DNA from 3 places in the Vibrio agarivorans genome. Region 3 is predicted to be linked to each of the others. Evidence: predicted binding sites of a transcription regulator. Region 3 holds the regulator's gene; each other region holds the start of a gene.

Region 1 (8,026 bases), on a different contig from region 3:
TAATCGAAGAACTCGTTGCATTGTTAGATTACCAAGACATCGAGTTTGTTACGGAAGCGGTAGAACATGAGTAAACCAATCCAAATGGAAAAAGGCGTCAAATATCGTGACGCAGATAAAATGGCGCTTATTCCAGTTAAGAATATGCCTACAGAGCAAAAAGAAGTGCTACGTAAGCCTGACTGGATGAAAATCAAGTTGCCATCAGACAGCCAGCGTATTCAAGATATTAAGTCGGCGATGCGCAAGAACAACCTTCACTCGGTATGTGAAGAGGCCTCTTGCCCTAACCTAGCAGAGTGTTTTAACCACGGTACGGCGACCTTTATGATTCTTGGTGCCATCTGTACTCGTCGTTGCCCTTTCTGTGACGTAGCTCATGGCCGCCCGGTTGCACCAGAAACGGATGAACCACAAAAGCTCGCGAAAACAATCGCAGATATGAAGCTGAAATACGTCGTAGTGACATCAGTTGACCGTGACGATCTTCGTGATGGTGGTGCGAAGCATTTCGCAGATTGTAATCGTGAGATCCGCGCACTCAACCCGAGCATCAAGATTGAAACACTTGTGCCTGATTTCCGTGGCCGTATGGATGTCGCACTTGAGCTGCTGAAAGATAACCCGCCAGATGTGTTCAACCACAACCTTGAGACAGCCCCGCGTCTTTACCGTAAAGCTCGTCCGGGCGCAAACTACAAGTGGTCTTTACAACTGCTTCAGAAATTCAAACAGCAGCACCCAACGGTGCCGACCAAATCTGGACTGATGATGGGCCTTGGTGAAACAAAAGAAGAAATCGTTGAAGTACTCAAAGATCTTCGTGCACATGGCGTGACTATGTTGACCTTAGGTCAATACCTTGCCCCAAGCCGTCACCACTTGCCAGTTGAACGCTACGTGCCGCCTGAAGAGTTTGATGAGCTCAAAGAGATTGCACTCGAGCTAGGCTTTACTCACGCTGCATGTGGACCATTTGTTCGCTCGTCATACCATGCCGATATGCAAGCGCAAGGTATTGAAGTGAAATAGCATCACACTCTCCTGAAAAGGTTGGCTTTCAATGTCAACCTTTTTTATGAGTGGGAGAGCTCTGACTGAGCAGGTTGCTTCACCAAGCTAAAACACAGAACAAACAGCAGAGCTATCAACGGAAGCGACCCAAGCAAGACACCAAACCATGCCCCCTGCTGCCAGCAATAGATCAGCCAAAAACCGCCTAAACTTCCCCCTACATAATAATGAACTAAGTAAAGTGCAACTGCTGTCGCTTTGCCAGTTGAAGCCTTCTTGCTGGTCCAAGCGTACGCTAGAGTATGGGTAAAAAATGCGCCAAAGCTGATCAGCAACAGTCCCAATACCATCGCAGAAATAGACTCTATATAAGCGATAACAATGCCCACTAGCATCAACAAAGTCCCTAGCCCTATCCCCATGCTAGTACTCCCTCGCCATTTTGACGACAAGCTCGAACTGAACGTGCCTGCCAGGTAACACAAGAAAATCATACTCGCGATCCCCACAGGCAAGTTATGTGGTTCAGCCACAAGACGAAAGCCCATTACAGTGTATAAGTTAACAAACAAGGCAAAGTTAATGCCGCCAATGAGCATCGCTATCCACAGTGGCTTGTTGTGAAAATGCCTTAATACAGCACGGTTATGATGCCTTAGAAGCCCCGCTTTCGGTTTGAAATACTGTTGTTTAGGCAAACAATACATCACAAAAATAGCGCCCAGAAGGGTAAAGAGAGCCATCACACCTACCGCCACTTGCCAGCGCCCTACTTCAAGCAAAAGCCCTCCAAATAAACGACCACAAATTCCACCAACTGAGTTCGCCGCTACATAGATAGCGATAGCATGAGTAAAGGCTTTATCACTTAACTCTTCGACTAAATACGCCACACCAACCGCTAGGTAACCCGCAAGACACAGCCCTAAAATCGCTCGCGCAAGTATCAGCAAAACCAAGCTGTCAGACAGGAGCATCAACGCACTCACGACAGGCAACGAAAACAAGCTCATTAGCATCACTTGTCGCCGTCCTTGCCTCTCAGAATAGACCGCCCAAGGAATCAAGCTCACTGAGAGAACCAGAGAGGTGATGGCAAACACCCAATTGATTTGAAATGCAGTCGCAGAGAACTCGAGCGCGAGCTGAGGCAGCATCGGTTGAAACAAGTACAAGTTACAAAAGATAAGAAACGCCCCAAGGGCGAGGCTGAAGGTGATGCGATAGTAAGGCTTAGACTGATATTCAACCATGAGAAACTCACACCTGTTATTGCAGAACATGTGACCAATCTAGCAACCAAAATGAAATTAATTAAATATATTAAAACTATCTCTTGTATATAATTTTGATATCCATGAACGCTAACTATCTCAAGCACTTTGTTGCTGTCGCCGAACATGGCAGCTTCACCCAAGCCGCCCATACCCTGAATATCGCACAGCCTCCCTTGAGCATATCAATAAAAAAACTAGAGCAAGATCTTGGGTTGACGCTATTCCTTCGTAAAGGAAGACAGGTCTCTCTAACATTAGAGGGTGAAGTGCTCTACAAACATGCGAAACAGGTTCAACAGTCGCTTGAAGACACGAAAACAGCGATGGAAGAGCTCAGAGGCTTAGACAAGGGAGAAGTTCGGTTAGGCGTTCCGAGTATGATGGGATCCTACTATTTCCCGGAAATCTTAATGGCCTTCAAGAGTCGATACCCTAACTTAAAACTTACGGTGATCAATGCGGGCACACGTTCTATTCGTCAAATGCTGCTCGATGGAACACTCGATATCGGGGTAATCAACCACTATACCGAAGCAGAGACTCTCGAAACTGACCATCTCCTCACATCAAATATGGTGGCAGCGGTTGGAAAACAGCACCCACTGGCACAACACTCGACTATCAGCTTAAAAGAGTTCTTTCAACATGAGCTAGTGTTGTTTGAAGCTGGGTATTTTCATCGAGACTTTATCGAGAAGAAGGCGCAAGAGTATGGTATGCCTATGCATTTCTCATTTGAAACTAACCTGTTACCACTCATTCTGAGCATCGTCAAAAATGAGTTTGCCATTACCGCCCTACTCGATATGGTGACGGACTATGAAAAAGACGTTGTCGCTATCCCATTTGATGAAAGTGTTGAGCTTAATCTAGCCCTTGCTTGGCGCAAGAATGGCTATCTCTCTATTGCACATAGAACGTTTATTGAGTTTGTAAAACAGAACCGCTAGAACAAAAAAAGCCCCAATGCTGGGGCTTTGATTCAATTTCGCTAGGGATTATGCGTAAACAGGAAGGCGTTTACAGATCTCTAGAACTTTTGCTTTTGTCGCTTCAATTACTTCTTCGTTGCCGATGTTGTCTAGAACATCACACATCCAGTTTGCAAGCTCTGTCGCATCAGCTTCAGAGAAACCACGACGAGTGATCGCTGGAGAACCAACACGGATACCAGAAGTCACAAACGGGCTACGCGGGTCGTTTGGCACTGAGTTTTTGTTCACCGTGATGTTCGCTGCACCTAGTGCTGCATCCGCTTCTTTACCTGTAATGTCTTTGTCAATTAGGTCAACAAGGAACAGGTGGTTTTCAGTACCGTTTGATACGATTTTGTAACCACGCTCTTGGAATTGAGCGACCATCGCTTTAGCGTTTTTAACAACGCGCGCTTGGTATTCTTTGAATTCTGGCTCCATCGCTTCTTTGAACGCTACCGCTTTACCCGCGATCACGTGCATTAGAGGACCGCCCTGACCACCAGGGAAAACTGCCGAGTTCAGCTTCTTGTACATGTCTTCGCCAGCGTTAGATAGGATAAGGCCACCACGTGGGCCTGCTAGCGTTTTGTGCGTTGTTGTTGTCACAACATGAGCATGTGGTACTGGTGTTGGGTATACGCCTGCTGCGATTAGACCCGCTACGTGAGCCATATCAACAAATAGGTACGCATCCACTTTGTCTGCGATTTCGCGCATGCGAGCCCAGTCTACGATTTGAGAGTAAGCAGAGAAACCGCCGATGATCACCTTAGGCTTATGCTCTACAGCAAGCTGCTCCATCTCGTCGTAGTTGATCTGACCTGCTTCATCGATACCGTAAGGGATAACGTTGTAGTGTTTACCTGAGAAGTTTACTGGAGAGCCGTGAGTCAGGTGACCACCGTGCGCTAGGCTCATACCTAAGACTGTATCACCTGGGTTCAGTAGCGCCATATATACTGCGCTGTTTGCTTGAGAGCCAGAGTGAGGCTGAACGTTTGCGTACTCACAACCGAACAGTTCACAAGCACGATCAATCGCTAAAGCTTCCGCTTTATCTACGTACTCACAACCACCGTAGTAACGCTTGCCAGGATAGCCTTCAGCATACTTGTTGGTTAGCTGAGAACCTTGTGCTTCCATTACACGTGGGCTTGTGTAGTTCTCAGAAGCAATAAGCTCAATGTGCTCTTCTTGACGTAGAGTTTCTTCCTGGATTGCTGCGAATAGTTCCGCATCGTAATCTGCGATATTCATATCACGCTTTAACATCTGTATCTCCTGACTCAGATTTATACTGAAAGTTGCAAAAAAACAGCTCAATGACGTGACGCAAACGTTTTCGTCATCGATTTGGCGCACATTCTACATAACTTGATCTAGATCATAAAGAGGTATCTGCACAATTTATTATGCAGTTTTCTCATACTCAACCTCGATTTTGTTCATGTTGGCAATAAGTACGCATTTAGTCTGACTCCATAGTACGTTTTTGACCGATTAATTGCGACGTAGAATTCGTAATTTCTTATAGACATCTGACAAGTTTGTACGTAACGAGCATCGTTAAGTTCTTGTCCAACGTTATCGTCAACTTTTACGGTTTACAGTGTGTATAAATCCACTGACATATCGACATGATAATTTATTTGCAGACCTATTTTTCGTTATTCCTTTCTCATACTATTCGCGCTCAAAATTTCATAAACAACAAACAAGATTGCTCAGCTGGATTCGTCATGGAAAAGCACACAAATAAAGAAGATTGGATTGCGATAATCACGGGAACATTTTTGGTAGCTCAGGGGGTGTTCTTTTTACAAAACGCGCAGCTTCTTACGGGCGGTACAACAGGGCTAGCACTGTTGCTATCGCAAATCATACCTCTAACATTCGGTGTGCTTTACTTTGCATGCAACATTCCCTTCTACTTAATGGCGTGGCAGCGCTTTGGTCGTCGTTTTGCCATCAATAGTGCAATTTCTGGCGGGCTGGTCTCTATCTTTGCCGATCATCTACATTTGCTGATCACTGTCGATCATATCAACTCTATTTATTGTGCCATTGCGGGTGGGCTACTGATGGGCTTAGGAATGCTGATTCTGTTCCGTCATCGCTCAAGCCTCGGCGGCTTTAATGTGCTATGTCTGTTTGTTCAAGATAAGTTTGGTATTTCAGTGGGTAAAACCCAGATGGCGATTGATGCGGCGATTTTGATTGCATCGAGTTTGTTTGTCACGCCTTGGGTGATTGGATTGTCGGTACTGGGGGCAGTGATATTGAACTTGGTGTTGGGTATGAATCATAAGCCGACTCGCTACACCGTCAGCTATTCATAGCGTAAAAATGAAGGGAAGATAGTTAATCTTCCCTTCTCAATCTCACACAAACATCACGTTATAAAGCAAACCAGCCCCTACCGCCATGGTCAAGATAACTCCAACAAAAGCCACCAGCATTTGATTCTTAAAGATCGATTTCAATAGAATCAGCTCAGTCAAACTCGCACCTGCGCTACCAATAATCAACGCCATCACAGAACCCAATGCCATGCCCTTTTTGACCAGTGCAGCACTCAGTGGAATCACAGCCTCTGCACGGATATAAAGAGGAATACCAATCACGGCTGCTACGGGAATGGCATACCAAGCATTTGAGCCTGAGTATTGAGCGATAAAGTCCGTTGGAATAAAACCATAGATGAATGAACCAATGGCGATACCTAGCATCAGATAAGGCAAGACTTGTTTAAAATCTTTCCATGTTGCCAGCCAGATTTTGCCCCAGCGGTTTGTTCTCCAAGTTGAAACGGGGATGTTACTTTTACTACCAGAGCAGCAAGACGTTGCGGGTTTTGGCTCATCACCACACGATGAATTGCTTGAAGAGGAGCAACTTGGTTTAGACTCACTTTCATAAGCTTCTGGCTTAATATAGCGTTCAAAGCCTAGCTTCTCTAAAACATAGCCAGCAACCACAGAGACCAACATCGCCACCAGGAAGTAGAACAGCGCCACTTGCCATGAGAAGGTCACCACAAACAAGCCAATAATGATTGGGTTCAATAGAGGACTTGCAAACAGGAAAACCATCATAGGCCCGAAACCTGCTCTCGCTCTCAACAGCCCTTTCAAGAAAGGGATTGTCGAGCATGAGCAGAATGGTGTGATCGAACCCATCAGCGCCGCGACCAAGTAGCCTTTGCCATTTTGCGAGCTTAACACTGATTGAATTTTCTCTGGTGTTAAGTAGCTCTGTAATACACCGACCACGTAACTGATCGCCAAAAAGAGTATGGTCAACTCCACTGCGAGAAAAACAAGCATCCCCGCCGCCTCTTGAGCCATGTGTAGCCATTGTTGATTCATCATTTTCTCCAAACTGTCTAGAATCTCACCTTATATTTCGATAATTATAGAAATATAAACCTTGTGCACAAGAGTTATTTCGACAAATATCGAAATAAAATTTTAAGCGACTGTTTCGGATGAATTTAGCTATAATTCTAGAAACATCGAATTTGTACGTAGGGGATAAGATGGAGTTAGAAGCGGTAGCCAAAGCCCTCAAAGAGCTCGGTCATCCAACTCGATTGAGTATTTATAAAAGTGTCGTAAGAGCTGGGCACCAAGGGATAGCGGTAGGTGGATTACAAGAAAAGCTCGGGATCCCCGGCTCTACCCTCTCTCACCATATTTCGACTCTGACATCAGCTGGGCTCTTGTCTCAACGTCGTGAGGGACGCACCCTCTACTGTGTGGCAGAGTATCAAAAGCTCAATACAGTGATCGGATTTTTGCAAGACGAGTGCTGCATCGATGAAGAGTGCTCTGAAGATTTAGGCAAACCCTGAACTGAGGTATCCAGAACTGCGGTATCCAAAACGAAAAGGGAGAGAACTTATTCGTTCTCTCCCTTTACTATTTAACGATATATCATTGACTTAGTTCAGCTCATACTTATGTAACATCGCTTGCTGATGACCAGCGATGTCTGCCACTTGTTCGGCACTTTCCACCAATGAAGCCAACTGTAAGTTCGAGTTGTCACTCTGATCATTGACGTGAACAATAGAGCGACTCACATCTGCAGTCGCACGCTGCTGCTCTTCTGTTGCAGCGGAGACGTGCTCTACACGCAAACGAATTTGGCTAATTGATGATTCGATATCCTCAAATGAGCTCTTAACACGTTCGCTGGACTCCAAAGCAAACGTCATCTCTTCACGTGATTCTGTCACTGACTGGCGTGAGCTTTGTGCCGCAACCATCAGCTCTTCCATCATTTGGCGAATATTGCTGGTTTGCGCGGTTGTGTCACTCGCGAGCTTACGTACTTCATCCGCAACAACGGCAAAACCACGTCCCATATCCCCAGCACGCGCCGCTTCAATCGCAGCATTCAGCGCCAATAGGTTGGTGTTGTCTGCGATGCCGCTAATCAAATCCACCATTTCACTGATTTGACCGACTTTCGCATCCAGTTCATTCATCGAGTGTTCATTGCGGCTTAACGTGTTTTCTAGCTGCTGCAGACGCTCACGATTATCTTCCATCGCAGCCAAGCCAACCGTCGCAAACTCCTCTGCTTCTTGAGAGTTATTGAATGACTCGGTGGTCATGTTAGCAATTTCTTTAATTGATGCTTCTAGCTCAGTGACGGTCGTCACCATGCTCTCTAACGAACTGCTTTGGGCTGACAAACTATTGCGCGTCTCTTCCGCAGCACTGTGACTGATCTCGGCTGTTTGATATAGGG
Region 2 (8,026 bases), on a different contig from region 3:
GTGGTTGGTTAAATTCATAGCGACTCCAATAGGTTGGGGCTAATCAATGGCGGCCTATTATGCCGCCATGCGTGCTTATGCCTTAACGCGACGCTCAATAGCATCCATTAGCTTGCCAGTGATAGAGATATCAAAGGCAGCTTCAATCTCACGGATGCAGGTAGGGCTCGTTACGTTAATCTCTGTCAACTTGTCGCCGATGACATCAAGGCCAACAAAGATTAACCCTTTCTCTTTTAGCGTAGGTGCGACTGCTTGAGCGATCTTAAGGTCGGTCTCACTCAGAGGGCGAGCTTCTCCCGTACCGCCAGCGGCTAGGTTGCCACGCGTCTCACCTTTTGCTGGAATACGAGCAAGGCAGTATGGCATCGGCTCACCATCAACCACCAGAATACGCTTATCACCATTGCTGATATCAGGCACGAAGGTTTGCGCCATTGCGTAGTTTTGACCGTGGTTGGTCAGTGTCTCGATGATCACAGAGACGTTTGGATCGTTTTCTTTCACGCGGAAGATCGAAGCGCCGCCCATACCGTCAAGAGGCTTGAGAATGACATCGCCATGCTCTTCACGGAATGCTTTGATCTTCTCTGCTTTACGCGTCACGATGGTGGTCGGTGTCAGTTCAGGGAACCACGCCGTAAAGAGTTTTTCATTACAGTCACGCAGGCTTTGTGGCTTATTGACGATCAGTGCGCCATTTTCTTCTGCGCGCTCGAGAATGTAGGTCGCGTAGATGTACTCGGTGTCAAAAGGTGGATCTTTACGCATTAATACTGCATCAAGATCCGCAAGCTTAATCGTTTGTTCAGACTTAAACTCGTACCAGCCGTTCGGGTCTTCTTTTAGCTCAAGCACTTTTGTATCAGCAATCGCGACACCTTGATCAAGGTGAAGATCGTTCATTTCCATGTAGTGAATTTCGTAACCGCGACGCTGCGCTTCTAGCATCATGGCAAAACTTGAATCTTTCTTAATATTGATGGACGAAATTGGGTCCATCACAATGCCGAGCTTGATCATTCTTTTCTCCATTTAGCCAAGATCGCCAAAGCGAACTTGTAGGGCTGTAATTGCAGTTAGGGCGGCAGTTTCGGTTCTTAATACTCTTGGCCCTAGCAGCGTTTCTTCAAAATTATAGTGACGTGTTTTCTCAATCTCATCGCTAGATAGCCCGCCTTCTGGGCCAATCAACAGGCGAACTTTTTCAACGGGTGTCGGTAGCGTATTGATTGAGTATTTAGCGCGAGGGTGCAAGTTTAATTTAAGACCATCAAACTCTTCATTACACCACTCTTCGAGTTGCATTATCGGGCGAATCTCAGGAACGCGATTCCTACCGCACTGTTCACATGCCGCGATTGCCACTTTTTGCCATTGTACTAGCTTCTTCTCAAAACGCTTTTGGTCTAGTTTGACTCCGCAGCGCTCAGAAATAAGGGGAGTAATACTGTTTACGCCAAGCTCCACAGACTTTTGAATGGTGAACTCCATTTTGTCACCTCGAGAGATCACCTGACCAAGATGCAGGTCGAGTGGTGATTCAATGCTGTTCTCAACACGCTCTAGTACCTTTACCGCGACGTTTTTCTTACTGACAGCAGCGATCTCTGCTGGAAACTCGGCGCCACTGTTATCAAACAACAGAACCTGTTGTCCCTCTTTCATGCGTAGCACGCGGCCAACGTGGCCACTAGCATCTTCACTTAAGTTAAGTTCACCAAGAGTGAGGATAGGTTCCGGGTGGAAAATTCGAGGTACGCGCATAGTGCAGTATCCAAAAGTTAGCTTATTGATATTGAGTTAAGTCTAACATGGTTGCGCAGCGACGAAAAAACAAGGGGTTGAAATGTGATGGATTATCTTCAGGCTCAAATGTTCGGAGAGTTCTCGAAGAGTACTAGGAGAGTTGCTTACCAGTAAACTGCAACTGCTCATGACAAAGGCTACAACGATAAGCAGCTTGCTGACGCTGCACTTTGTTATGACGGCGAATAGTGAGCGCATAGTCGTTACAAGAGCAGCAATATTGGAAGGTTTTCCCTTGAACTGAAGCAACATCAAATGAGTGCGTCGTATTTGGGTTTACACCAAACACTTTAAGCATGATAGCTTGCCACTCTTTACCGTGTGGTCGCACACGACCAAACAGTTTGTAACAGAGCAAGTGAGCGATTTCATGAGGAATCACCTCGTTGATAAAGGCGTCTGGGTTTTCGCTAAATAGAACTGGGTTGAGACGGATTTCCCACAACTGAAGGTAGGCCTTGCCTGCGGCTTTGCCACGTAACTGATAGCTTATCTTTGGCTGTGGTAGAGAGACATCAAAATAGCGCTCAGCTTGCTGAATGCAGTGCGCAACCTGTTTGATGGTTTGGTGTTGTAGTTCACGATCTAGCAAAACAAAAGCCCCGAAGAAATTCGGGGCTAGAATACCTAAAGTTGGGCGAAAGCCCAATCTGTATATCTAGGGTTGATGTTTCTTTTTGATTGTTGAGTGGTAGGCATGCCATGTTCCGTAGCCGAGAATTGGCATAGTAAACAGCATACCAATACCGTAGGTTGCAAAGCCGAGAAGGATACCGCCGCCAATAATACCCGCCCAAACAATCATTGCACCAATATTGCTGCGTACGGCGTTCACACTGGTGAACACGGCTGTCATCATATCGACACGTCGCTCCATCATTAGTGGAATCGAAAAGGCTGAGATACTAAACACTACAGCTGCGAGCACAGCACCAACCACTGAACCGATCACCAAAAAGGGGAGAAAATCACTGAGGGGAGCCCCTTGCACAGAAGGGTAGATAGCGTGAAGCAGAGCGGCTATGCGCATCCAAAAAATCATAGCGACAGCCAACAATACCGCGAATGCCCATTGAGAAGATGAGTTGCGACCAATCGCCTTCATAGAGTGGGGTAGGCTAGCTTTGTGGCCTTTTTCTCGCTGCCAGCTCGCATCGTACAATCCAAGAGCGAGAAACGGGCCGATGAGCATATAGACAATCAAACTGGGCATAATGACCAGATGAGTACCTTGCCACTGAACCAGCAGCACAATACCAATGGCGGCCGCCATAAAGCACAATCCATAGAAGGCACTAATGATAGGCATACGAACAAAATCGTTCAGCCCGAGCGCTAACCAGTGAAAGGGAGCAGAGATACTGAGCGTGTTGCACGGTATGGTGCGAGCGTACTCATGGTCAGATTGCTTCTGCTTAGTGTCGAAATCTGACGAGTTGTAGGTGCGAGGCATGCGTCCTCCTTGATGCGTTCTAGTTACCTATCAGGAAAAAGCTTATCGCCGTAAGCAGACACATTCACGCAATCACCTGATAACAGTCGGTGCAGGGTCGAATGAAACACGACCTAATGCTACCGTTCTATCTATACGGTGCATGGCGGCATAAGGGACAGCAAACCATCATGTCGATGCAGAGACTATGTTCTCTCTAAGCACAAATCATAAGAAATAATCATGGGCTAAAAGGTTGTTATGGCGATACCGATGTAGTCAATAATGCATGACGACATTGGTATCGATTTGTTTGCATAGTGTTATAACTATCGACACGGATTGGCCAAAATTCAAATCTTTGTCGCACAAAAAAGCCCCAGCATGGCTGAGGCTTCGAATTCTTTGTGGTGATGTAGGCTTATTTGATGCCTGCAAACTCACGTAGAAGTGCTGCTTTGTCTGTCGCTTCCCATGGGAACTCTTCGCGACCAAAGTGACCGTATGCTGCTGTCTTCTTGTAGATAGGCTGAAGAAGGTTCAGCATCTCTTGTAGGCCGTATGGGCGTAGATCGAAGTTTTGGCGAACCGCTTCAACGATGATGTCGTGTGATACTTTTTCAGTACCAAACGTCTCAACCATGATAGACGTTGGATCAGCAACGCCGATAGCGTATGAAAGTTGGATTTCACAACGGTCAGCCATGCCTGCTGCAACGATGTTCTTCGCTACGTAACGTGCAGCGTAAGCTGCAGAGCGGTCAACCTTCGATGGATCTTTACCAGAGAATGCACCACCGCCGTGACGAGCTGCGCCGCCGTAGGTATCAACGATGATCTTACGACCCGTTAGACCACAGTCACCCATTGGGCCACCGATTACGAAACGACCAGTTGGGTTAATGAAGAAGTTAGTCTCTTTGTTGATCCACTCAGAAGGCAGTACTGGCTTGATGATCTCTTCCATTACTGCTTCACGTAGGTCAGGTGTTGAGATTGAATCACAGTGTTGAGTAGAAAGAACAACTGCGTCGATACCAACAATCTTACCTTGGTCGTATTGGAACGTTACCTGTGATTTTGCATCAGGACGCAACCAAGGTAGTGTGCCGTTCTTACGTACTTCCGCTTGTTTTTGCACAAGACGGTGAGAGTATGTGATCGGCGCTGGCATCAGAATGTCAGTTTCGTTTGTTGCGTAGCCGAACATGATACCTTGGTCACCAGCACCTTGCTCTTTAGGATCCGCTTTATCAACACCTTGGTTGATGTCTGGAGATTGCTTACCGATAGTGTTCAGAACAGCACAAGAGTCAGCATCAAAGCCCATGTCAGAGTGAACGTAACCAATTTCACGAACGGTTTCGCGAGTTAGCTCTTCGATATCAACCCATGCAGACGTTGTGATCTCACCACCAACCATTACCATGCCGGTCTTTACGTAAGTTTCACAAGCAACGCGAGCTTTAGGATCTTGCTCAAGAATTGCGTCTAGAACTGCATCAGAGATTTGGTCTGCAATTTTATCTGGGTGACCTTCTGAAACCGACTCAGAAGTGAATAGGTGCTTAGCCATGTGAGCTCCACTTTATTAACTATCTACATAGCCGTGTTTCACTGCACAAGGTTGGCAAAACGGCTATTAACAAAAATTTTCTGTAGGTGTTTCTACATCTAGACGTCTATTCTAGTTTTCAACAAATGAATTACAAGTGATTTTTAGTATTAATTAGAACCAAACGTTTGCGTAAACCACTACGGTTTTTAGGCTTATTTGCTTGGATAGAGCTCAAATTACTCAAGTAAACGTTTGCAGAGTGTGAATCGCTCTGCGACAATACCCGCGCTGCGAAGCAGCTTCATTTATCTTTTCTCATTCGCTTAATGCATTCAGGAGCAGACATGTCTTCTCGTAAACATCTAGCTAATGCAATCCGTGCTCTTAGCATGGACGGTGTTCAGCAAGCTAACTCTGGCCACCCAGGCGCACCAATGGGTATGGCTGATATCGCTGAAGTTCTTTGGCGTTCTCACCTAAATCACAACCCAACTAACCCTGAGTGGGCAAACCGCGACCGCTTTGTTCTTTCGAACGGTCATGGCTCAATGCTGATTTACTCACTACTGCATTTGTCTGGTTACGAACTATCAATTGACGATCTTAAGAACTTCCGTCAATTGCACTCAAAAACACCTGGCCACCCAGAGTACGGTTACGCTCCAGGTATTGAGACGACAACAGGTCCTCTAGGTCAAGGTATTACTAACGCAGTGGGTATGGCTATCGCTGAAAAAGCGTTGGCTGCTCAGTTCAACAAAGAAGGTCACGATATTGTTGACCACTTCACGTATGTCTTCATGGGTGACGGCTGTCTAATGGAAGGTATTTCGCATGAGGCATGTTCTCTAGCGGGTACTCTAGGCCTAGGCAAGCTGATTGCATTTTGGGATGACAACGGTATCTCAATTGACGGTGAAGTTGAAGGCTGGTTCTCTGACGATACACCTAAGCGTTTTGAAGCTTACGGTTGGCACGTTATCCCAGCAGTTGATGGTCACGATAGTGATGCAATTAATGCAGCGATTGAAGCGGCGAAGAATGATCCACGTCCAACGCTAATCTGTACTAAAACCATCATTGGCTTTGGTTCACCAAACAAGTCAGGTTCTCATGACTGTCACGGTGCACCACTTGGCCACGAAGAAATTGCAGCGGCTCGTGAGTTCCTTGGTTGGGAACACGGTCCGTTCGAAATCCCAGCAGACGTATACTCTGAGTGGGATGCGAAAGAAGCAGGTAATGCAAAAGAATCAGCTTGGGAAGAGAAGCTAGCAGCTTATGAAGCGGCTTACCCAGAGCTTGCAGCTGAGTTCAAGCGTCGTACTAACGGTGAGTTGCCAGCGCAATGGGAAGAGAAAGCAAACCAAATCATTGCTGATCTTCAAGCAAACCCTGCAAACATTGCTTCGCGTAAAGCATCTCAAAATGCGCTAGAAGCGTTTGGTCAAATGCTACCAGAATTCATGGGCGGCTCTGCTGACCTTGCACCATCAAACCTAACCATGTGGTCTGGCTCTAAATCACTAGAAGCGGATAAGTTTGACGGCAACTACATTCACTACGGTGTACGTGAGTTTGGTATGACGGCAATCATGAATGGTATTGCACTACACGGTGGTTTCGTACCATACGGTGCAACATTCCTAATGTTCATGGAATACGCGCGTAATGCAATGCGTATGGCTGCACTGATGAAGGTTCAAAACATTCAGGTTTACACGCATGACTCTATCGGTCTAGGCGAAGATGGCCCAACGCACCAGCCAGTTGAGCAAATTGCTTCTCTACGTGTAACACCAAACATGAGCACATGGCGTCCATGTGACCAAGTTGAATCAGCAGTAGCTTGGAAACTGGCAATTGAGCGTAAAGATGGCCCTACATCACTGATCTTCTCTCGCCAAAACCTGGCTCAACAAGAGCGTGATGCACAGCAAGTGGCTAACATCGCTAAGGGTGCATACATCCTTAAAGATTGTGCAGATAAGCCGGAGCTTATCATCATCGCAACTGGTTCTGAGGTTGAACTAGCAGTTGAAGCAGCGGCTCAATTGACGGCGGAAGGTAAGCAAGTTCGCGTAGTATCAATGCCATCAACGGATGCATTTGATAAGCAAGACGCAGCTTACCGTGAAGCGGTTCTACCATCAGATGTAACAGCGCGTATTGCAGTAGAAGCAGGCATTGCTGATTACTGGTACAAGTATGTTGGTTTTGATGGCCGCATTATCGGTATGACAACATTCGGTGAATCAGCACCTGCTGGTGAGCTGTTCAAGATGTTCGGTTTCACAACAGAGAATGTTGTAGAAACAGCTAAGGAACTGTTGGCATAAGCTTCACTTTGGCATAATCTCGCCTAAGCGCTAATAAAGCCTATAATTATAAATAGAAGGCCAGAGTCAGTGACTCTGGCTTTTTTTGTTGGTCAACGCTCACTGACCAGCATAGACGAGAGAAAGTAAAGCATGAAGCTATCATTAGCAGGCTGGTGGCAAGTCTCACCCCTGACCGATTTATCGATCCCGCAGGACGATATCACCTTTCCCGCACGACTGAGTTCGGTGCTGCCTTCCCATCTCACCGAGGCGCAGATTAGCGCTCAAGAGTGGCACTTAATGCATGACATCGAGCTTGATGAAGAACTCTTTGCGCCCGCTGTAGATTTAGTAATGAGTGAGGTCTCTCATTATGCAGAGGTTCGTGTGAATGGTGTTGCCGTATTCGATTGTCTTGGCGATCGACAAACGATGCGAAAGGATATTCGACCTTATCTACAAAAGGGACGTAATCGCCTTGAGTTACTGTTTTTGGAGCAGGAAGATGACTGGTTGCTCGAAGAGGAGCAAAGCCTAGGAGAGCATGTTGGTCATTCGCAACAGCCGATAGAGATTCTATCTGAGCCTTACTTGCAATTCATGCGTCACATTCGCTTAGAGAGGGTGGAAGTTGAACAGGTATGGCATCACGGTGGAGGTTGTGAGGTGCTTGTGAAACTGAATTATGATGTTCATCAATTTGGCTTAGCCTCGGCTTGCGTGCAGTTTAATGGGGTTAGTCTGCAACTGCCTATTGATTTGCGCCATCAATCTTTAACGGCATTGTTTCAGGTAGAGGCGCCTAAGGTGACGCAAGCGGATGAGAGAGGAGAAAAACTCAGTATAACCATAGAACAACACCAATATGAGTTTTTCATCCCACTTAACCCAGCAAACACATTGTCT
Region 3 (8,026 bases):
CAGCAAGTAGTAATCGGGCTCTTCACCTTGTGAAGCCACTTCATCGACACTGAACACGCGTCGAGTGTTGGGTAAGCAAACATCGGCTCCCGCATCGAGCAGTAGGTATCCATCTTGGGATTCACTATCTATAGAAACAGGATCGGCTTGATCCATAGCTCCCAGATTGATACTGACAACGTTTAATGTGCTCACTGATTGAGTCACCGAGCCAACCTCAAGCTGTAACGGCGCTGCCGAAGCGATAAAGCTCAGCATAACGGTTAGGGCTAGAAGAAGTTGACGAGTCAGTTTGAACACAATAATTCTGGATTAACTAAAAGACCGTGCATTATAAACACAGTTCGGCATTTGGGAACACAAATAAAACAAAAGGCGCAGATTCGTCAGAACCTACGCCTTGGAATGTTTTATTGAAGATTAGACAACTTCAATGATCTGCTCACGCGCTAGACGTGCTTTTGGCAATCCAAAGTTAAAGTCTTCGCCATCTTTGTGGTAACCCATAGACAGTGCCACTTCACAAACGTGACCATCAAGCTCGTCTTTGAAGAGTTCGCCAAGCAGCTCGCCATCAACACCTTCCATCGGAGTTGATGCAATGCCCATACGAGCCAGTACGTGCATGATGTTACCCAGTGCTAGATAAACTTGCGCTTTAGTCCAAGTACCGTTGTAACCAGACTCGTCTGTGTTCATTTCAGCGAATGCATAAGCACCCATGAACTGATCGTACATTTCAGCAGGTAAGTGACCTGAGCTTACTTCTGCATCAACACGTTTCGCGAACTTCTCTTTCGTAAAGTTAGGATCGTAAGCAAACAAAATCGTGTGTGATGCTTCTTTTGCGTGTGGTTGGTTGAACTGGTGCTTATTCGCAAATGAGTCGTGCAAACGCTGTTTTGCCTCATCACTCTCTACGATAACAAACTTCCAAGGCTGAGAGTTGATAGAAGAAGCAGACAGGCGAAGTGCTTCTAGAATAACTTCCATATCCTCTGCAGAGATTTTTTTCGCTGCATCGTATTTTTTCGCAGTGTAACGGCTGTGAAGATCTTTAAGAATTTGATGAGACACGTGGATACTCCTAACAGATGGGTCGTGATTCGTACTCTTAACAAGTGCCAAGCATTTTATCCAAAAAACGAACTCTGATAAGCCACCTAGTAATGAAAACACTTTCAATCAAAAATTGATAATCAGAAAATTATTCATTTATTGAGTAGACAGAACGCAAAAATGCCACCAGGGTCACTAGTGGCATTCAATCATTATTAACCAGCTCTACGCTTGTACAATTATGCTTCGGCTAATGTTTTTGTTGGTGCAGGGTTACGAATCAGGTGGTCAAATGCACCGAGACTTGCTTTCGCGCCTTCACCCATAGCGATGATAATCTGCTTGTAAGGGACTGTCGTAACATCACCTGCGGCAAAAACACCACTCATACTGGTTGCACCATGTGCGTCAATCTCAATTTCACCTCGAGGTGAAAGGGCAACACCAGAGTCTTTCAGCCACTCACTGTTTGGCACTAGACCGATTTGAACAAAAATGCCCGCAAGATCAATCTGCTTTTTCTCGCCTGTGTTGCGGTCAATATATTCAAGACCCGTTACACGTGTTTCATCACCTAACACTTCTGTGGTTTGTGCCATCGTGATGATGTCGATGTTTGGTGTGCTGTTGGCTTTGTCGATAAGTACTTGGTCAGCGCGTAGTGTGTCAGCGAATTCCAATACAGTTACATGCTCAACAATACCCGATAAATCAATTGCCGCTTCGATACCCGAGTTACCGCCACCGATTACCGCAGTGCGCTTGCCTTTAAACAGTGGACCATCACAGTGTGGGCAGTATGCAACACCTTTGTTGCGATACTCTTGCTCACCCGGCACATTCATTTCACGCCATCTTGCACCCGTGCTTGTAATCACTGTTCTTGAACGCAGTACCGCACCACTTTCCAGCACAACATGTGTGTAGCCATCTTCGGTGTCTTTCGCATCAATGATGTTTGCTGCACGCTGCTCTGTCATGACATCGACACCGTACTCTTTTACGTGCTCTTCTAGGCTAGCAACCAGCTTAGGACCTGTCGTTGCTTTCACAGAGATGAAGTTCTCAATCGCCATAGTATCCATAACCTGACCACCAAAGCGTTCTGCAACCACACCGGTGCGAATACCCTTACGTGCTGCGTAGATTGCTGCCGATGAGCCAGCAGGGCCACCACCAACCACAAGGACATCAAACGGTTCTTTCTCGTTTAGTTTCAGTGCTTGCTTCTCTGCTGCGCCCGTATCGACTTTATTTAAAATCTCAGCTAAAGACATGCGCCCTTGACCAAACAGTTCACCATTAATGTAAACACTTGGTACAGCCATAATATCGCGCTGCTTCACTTCATCTTGGAATGCTGCGCCATCTACCATAGTCGCTGTCACTAGCGGGTTAATTGCCGACATCATATTGAAGGCTTGAACCACTTCCGGACAGTTCTGACAAGATAGAGAGATAAAAATCTCGACATTAAGTGGCTTATTTAGCTGTTTGATCTGCTCAATTACATCTGCTTCCAACTTAATTGGGTGACCGCCACTGTGCAGCAGTGCAAGGACTAGTGATGTGAACTCATGTCCCATTGGCAGACCAGCAAAACCGATCGCCGTGCCTTTTTCTTCATTACGCACCTGCATTACAGGTTTGCGCTCACTTGCTTGATCATCGCGCTTCACCGAAATCTTATCGGTCAGTGAAGCAATATCTTGCGCAAGTGCATCGAGCTTGCCTGCGGTTTCGCTGTCATCAAGGCTTAGGACAAGCTCAACATGGTTTTTTAAGTTTTCTAAGTACGCTTTAAGCTGCTGCTTCATGGCTTGGTCTAACATGGGAATACCTGCTAACTGTAAACTGGTGACTACTGAATTTATGGCATCAGTAAGATTCAAAAAAGGATAATAAAAAAGGGTTATCTTATTGATGCTTAGTTATTTGTTTTTGCTGGATTATTGATTGAAACCTAGTTAACTAAGGTGCATACCCCACCCTTTAGGAGCAAGAAGCGGAGCATGCAAACTAGAGTCTAATCAAGGTTGATTAGATTTTACCTACTAGGTCTAGAGAAGGAGCTAGCGTTTCTTCGCCTTCTTTCCACTTAGCTGGGCAAACTTCACCTGGGTTGTTTGCTACGTATTGAGCTGCTTTCACTTTACGAAGTAGGTCTTCTGCGTCACGACCGATACCTTCTGCAGTGATTTCCATTGCTTGAATCGTACCTTCTGGGTCGATTAGGAAAGTAGCGCGGTCTGCAAGACCTTGACCTTCACGCATTACGTTGAAGTTGTTTGTGATAGTGCCAGTTTGGTCACCTACCATGAAGTACTCGATAGTACCGATTTTGTCTGAAGTATCATGCCATGCTTTGTGAGAGAAGTGAGTATCTGTAGATACTGAGTAAACTTCTACGCCGCGAGATTGAAGCTCTGCGTATTTCTCTTGTAGGTCAACAAGTTCAGTAGGACATACGAAAGTGAAGTCAGCTGGGTAGAAGAAGAATACTGCCCATTTACCTAGAACGTCTTGCTCTGTAACTTCTACGAAGTCGCCGTTTTTGAATGCTGTAGCGTTAAATGGTTTGATAGTAGTGTTGATCATGACTTAGTCTCTCTTTATGTGATTGTTTGACACTTCGCTGTGTCGTTGAGGTAATAATGCACTTGAGAGAGAAATTTTAGAAATTGTCTGTTTCTATCAAATCAATAGAAGATTCCTATCAAACATCATTGGCAATGCCTATCAAAAAGAAATTCATGAAAACAAGCACCTATTAAACCTCAACTAATAACAGGCCACAGAAAAAAGAATCAGAGCAGCCACCAGAAACAAAAAATGGAGCCTAAGGTTATAGGCTCCATTTTCTCATGTTGGGAAATCGCTCACGGCTAATCGCCTGCAAACATATAACCTTCACCATGTACCGTGACAAAAATTTGCGGGTTCTTCGGGTCGAACTCCATCTTTGCGCGCATGCGTCGAATCAGCACATCGATAGTACGATCATTAGGGGCATCGACTCGATGGCTAATCATACTCAATATACGATCGCGACTTAACACTTGTCTTGGATGCGATGATAGTGCAACCAACAGTTCATATTCCGCCTTCGTCAGCTTTACGGGTTCACCATCGCGGCTCAGAGCTCGGCGCTGAATATCAAATGTCCACTCACCAAAACGCACGAGATTATCATCTTGCTCTGGCTCTTCCTCTTTCACCGCCTCTCGTCCGGTCAGTGAGATACGCCAAAGCAGATTTTTTACCCGAACGAGAAGCTCACGCAATTCAAACGGTTTGGTCACATAGTCATCGGCCCCCATTTCTAGGCCAACAATCTTGTCTATGCTATCGGTACGTCCTGTTACCAAAATAATTCCGATGTCTGATTGTCCGCGTAACTCTCGCGTCAGCATCAAGCCATCTTCTCCTGGCAAGTTAATGTCTAGCATCACCAAGTCAACCTCAGCTTGCTGTAGACACTCTCGCATTTCTGATCCTGAACTCGCCTCACTTACTGTGTACCCTTCATTTTGAAAGTACCCAACAAGCTTGCTGCGTGTCACTAGATCATCTTCAACAACTAGAACGTGATAGCTCATGTTATTCTCTTTACTCGGAAATTACTTAGTCCCATTCATAATTAGACATATTTAGATTGTATTCAACCTGAAGATGCGCTTTATTCCGATTTTATTGATAAACAGCAAGCTCTCCCGGTCTTTCGCCGCCTACACCTTCATTTCAATAAGCAACTCTATGCTCTAAATTGGTAACTGAAAGTTGTTCGTCCCGCTCAGCGCTAAACACAATTAGCTATAAACCATCACTTTCTGACACAGATGCCGATAACACTATTCACATTTTCCCTTTATACTCCACCTATCAGATAGATAGGACTCTAATGAGCAACTGCATCAGAGTCAGATTATACTTAAAACTTATCCATAGATGATTTGGAGCTTCGTGTGATTGAAGAGATCAAAGCGTTCAACGAAAAACGCGCAGAGATTTATTGGTGGCTGTCTAGCCTATTCGCCAGTGAGCTTGATGAACAAGGACTTGAGCAATACCAAAGCCCTGAAATTCGCGCATTCTTGGCAGGCCTTGGTGAAAATATTCAGCTGAAAAAGCCCGTTGATAAGTTGGTGGATGCACTCAATCGCCTACAAGACCGTGAAGATGCCCAGCTTGAGCTTTCCGCAGATTTCTGTGAACTGTTTCTAAAATCAGATAAAGAAGGCGCGTTGCCTTATGCCTCTATCTATTTGGACAAATCGGGTAACCTCAACGGTAAGCCGGCTGAAGAAATGACCAAAGTCTTAGCGGCTCACAACATTCAAGTCAGCCAAGCTCTGAACGAGCCCGCAGACCACATTGCAATAGAGCTCGATTTTCTTGGTAACCTAATCATTCGCTCAAACGAATTAGAACAAGAAAAACACCTTAATAGTGCCTTGGTTGAACAAGCCGAGTTCATTCGTCAACATATCTTGAGCTGGACCCCGCAATTTAATGCACTTTGTCAGCAAAAAGACGAGTTTGGCTTCTATTCTGCCGTGAGTAGTCTATTAGTTGCATTTCTTGAGCTAGACTGTCTATATCTACTGGACGAACCATCTTAATCAAAAACGATTAAGATTGCGTCGCTAACGATAGCAGTCTAGAATACTCGGATATTTTTAAACCGCTTTCGATAAAGCGGTTTTTTATTTGGTTTTTTCCCTAGGCGACTACCGCAACACGGCTCATATTTGGTTGAAGACAACGCTGAGCAACGTGCGGTAAATAAGAAATACAATTAAGGACCACTCCTATGGCCACTATTAAAGATGTTGCGCGTCTTGCCGGTGTCTCTACTACCACTGTATCGCATGTCATCAACAAAACGCGATTTGTAGCTGAAACAACTCAAGAAAAAGTAAATAAGGCAGTAAAAGAGCTTAACTACGCTCCTAGTGCTGTCGCTCGTAGTTTGAAATGTAATACCACGCGTACCATCGGTATGCTGGTGACTCAATCTACCAATCTATTCTTCTCTGAGGTTATCGACGGCGTAGAAAGCTACTGCTACCGTCAAGGCTACACACTTATCCTTTGTAATACGGGCGGTATCTACGAGAAACAACGTGACTACATCCGCATGCTCGCTGAAAAGCGTGTTGATGGTATCTTGGTGATGTGTTCAGACCTGACTGAAGAACTGAGTGAAATGTTAAACGGCCACCCTGATATTCCTAAAGTGATCATGGATTGGGGTCCTGAAACATCACAAGCCGATAAGATTATCGATAACTCGGAAGAAGGTGGCTATCTCGCAACTAAATACCTTATCGACAATGGCCATAAAAACATCGCTTGTTTGAGCGGTCACTTCGAGAAGGCGGCTTGTAAAGAGCGAATTAACGGTTTCCGCCGCGCGATGGGTGAAGCAAAACTTAACGTTGTGGAAGACTGGATTTTAGAAGGTAATTTCGAGTGTGATACTGCGGTATTAGCGGCAGATAAAATCGCAGCGATGGATGAAAAGCCAACCGCTGTGTTCTGTTTCAATGACACCATGGCTTTAGGCCTAATGAGTCGTCTACAAGAGAATGGCATCCGTATTCCTGATGATATGTCTGTTATCGGTTATGACAACATCGAGCTTGCAGAATACTTCTCACCACCACTAACGACCGTTCACCAGCCGAAACGCCGTGTGGGTAAGAATGCATTTGAAATCCTTCTGGAGCGCATCAAAGACAAAGAGCACGATAAGCGTGTGTTTGAAATGCACCCAGAAATTGTTGAGCGTTTAACGGTACGCAACCTTAATAATTAAGCGTCTGATTTCATAACAAATTTAATAACCCTGACACTATGCATACAAATGCAAAATGTCAGGGTTATTTTTTGGAATCAACATCACACTATCGATCTTGAAGATGTGATACCTATTCCGCTTTTCATTATGCTCTCTTAAAGCCACGCACAGGGCAAACCATCTGAGAAGGTGGGACGCAAAGCCTCCGGCCTTAACCAGTCATTTTATTCATGTTTATGATATAATTATGGAAAGGTAGCGGGGTTGCCGATGGTAAAACTACACTAGCATAACCTTTCTATGACATAAGTTTGTGTTGTTTTTGCTATTCTCTCGGGCCTGAATTTGGTGGCGTGAATGTTTCTTCACCGAGATTACAAAGCATGGATAAACCGATATTAAAAGACTCGATGCGCTTATTCGAGCAACTTGGCAGTGTCAAGTCCCGATCAATGTTTGGCGGCTTTGGCATATTCGTCAATGACACCATGTTTGCATTGGTTGTCAAAAACAAACTGCATGTGCGTAAATGTGCTGCGTTGGATTCTGCTATTTCAGAACATAAACTGGAACCTTACGTCTATGAAAAGCGTGGTTTCCCCGTTGTCACTAAGTATTTTCAACTGCCAGACACCTGGGTCAATGAACAGAATCAACTGCTAAAGGTTGCTCAAGTTGCACTTAAAGCCGCAACTGAAGACAAGATAAAGCAAGAGACAACCAAGCCACAACGCTTGAAAGATCTGCCAAATCTTCGCCTAGCGACCGAGCGAATGTTGAAAAAAGCAGGAATCGAGACTGTCACCCAACTTGAAGAAGCGGGGGCGGTGCGCGCTTATCAAGCCATTCAAGAATCCCACACGACGCCTGTTAGCTTAGAGCTGCTCTACTCTCTTGAAGGGGCAATTCGTGGCACTCACTGGACAGTGATTCCACAGACACAACGTGAAAGCCTAGCGAATCAAATAAACTAGCCAATCGGATTTTATAAAATAAACAAAGTCAGCTAATTGCTGACTTTGTTTATTTTGATTGAAAGAAATTTAACACCTATCCTGTCTCTATACGTAAGTGATTCATCATCTTAAATCAGCGACAGGAGTCAACGTGATGAGCAAACTCTTAAACCCCAAAGTCATTATTGGCTTAGTGCTCGTAACAATC

What was found. The regulator PurR, encoded in region 3, represses purine synthesis genes. The targets are predictions, from matches to a motif close to TNANGNAAACGTTTNCNTNA.
Region 1: glyA (serine hydroxymethyltransferase) is a predicted target of PurR. The motif match lies at 4,597-4,616, and genes of this name have one in related genera.
Region 2: metK (methionine adenosyltransferase) is a predicted target of PurR. The motif match lies at 4,973-4,992, and genes of this name have one in related genera.

What each region holds. Positions count from the first base shown of each region.
Region 1 covers NZ_JAUFQF010000004.1:171,564-179,589, forward strand. Annotated here, with positions in the region: gene lipB (lipoyl(octanoyl) transferase LipB) at 1-74, shown strand, start outside; gene lipA (lipoyl synthase) at 67-1,032, shown strand; gene QWZ05_RS09180 (MFS transporter) at 1,077-2,267, opposite strand; gene QWZ05_RS09185 (LysR family transcriptional regulator) at 2,372-3,241, shown strand; gene glyA (serine hydroxymethyltransferase) at 3,290-4,540, opposite strand; gene QWZ05_RS09195 (YitT family protein) at 5,008-5,607, shown strand; gene QWZ05_RS09200 (permease) at 5,650-6,636, opposite strand; gene QWZ05_RS09205 (ArsR/SmtB family transcription factor) at 6,807-7,121, shown strand; gene QWZ05_RS09210 (methyl-accepting chemotaxis protein) at 7,212-8,026, opposite strand, start outside.
Region 2 covers NZ_JAUFQF010000004.1:553,378-561,403, reverse strand. Annotated here, with positions in the region: gene QWZ05_RS10920 (YqgE/AlgH family protein) at 1-18, opposite strand, end outside; gene gshB (glutathione synthase) at 76-1,023, opposite strand; gene rsmE (16S rRNA (uracil(1498)-N(3))-methyltransferase) at 1,036-1,767, opposite strand; gene QWZ05_RS10905 (SprT family zinc-dependent metalloprotease) at 1,901-2,401, opposite strand; gene QWZ05_RS10900 (DUF2189 domain-containing protein) at 2,468-3,262, opposite strand; gene metK (methionine adenosyltransferase) at 3,663-4,817, opposite strand; gene tkt (transketolase) at 5,126-7,138, shown strand; gene QWZ05_RS10885 (glycosyl hydrolase 2 galactose-binding domain-containing protein) at 7,271-8,026, shown strand, end outside.
Region 3 covers NZ_JAUFQF010000001.1:35,643-43,668, reverse strand. Annotated here, with positions in the region: gene QWZ05_RS00225 (hypothetical protein) at 1-300, opposite strand, end outside; gene QWZ05_RS00220 (nitroreductase family protein) at 421-1,077, opposite strand; gene ahpF (alkyl hydroperoxide reductase subunit F) at 1,299-2,891, opposite strand; gene ahpC (alkyl hydroperoxide reductase subunit C) at 3,100-3,657, opposite strand; gene torR (two-component system response regulator TorR) at 3,945-4,658, opposite strand; gene torD (molecular chaperone TorD) at 5,028-5,681, shown strand; gene purR (HTH-type transcriptional repressor PurR) at 5,873-6,880, shown strand; cyclic di-GMP riboswitch class I at 7,024-7,134, shown strand; gene QWZ05_RS00190 (TfoX/Sxy family DNA transformation protein) at 7,246-7,836, shown strand; gene QWZ05_RS00185 (TVP38/TMEM64 family protein) at 7,973-8,026, shown strand, end outside.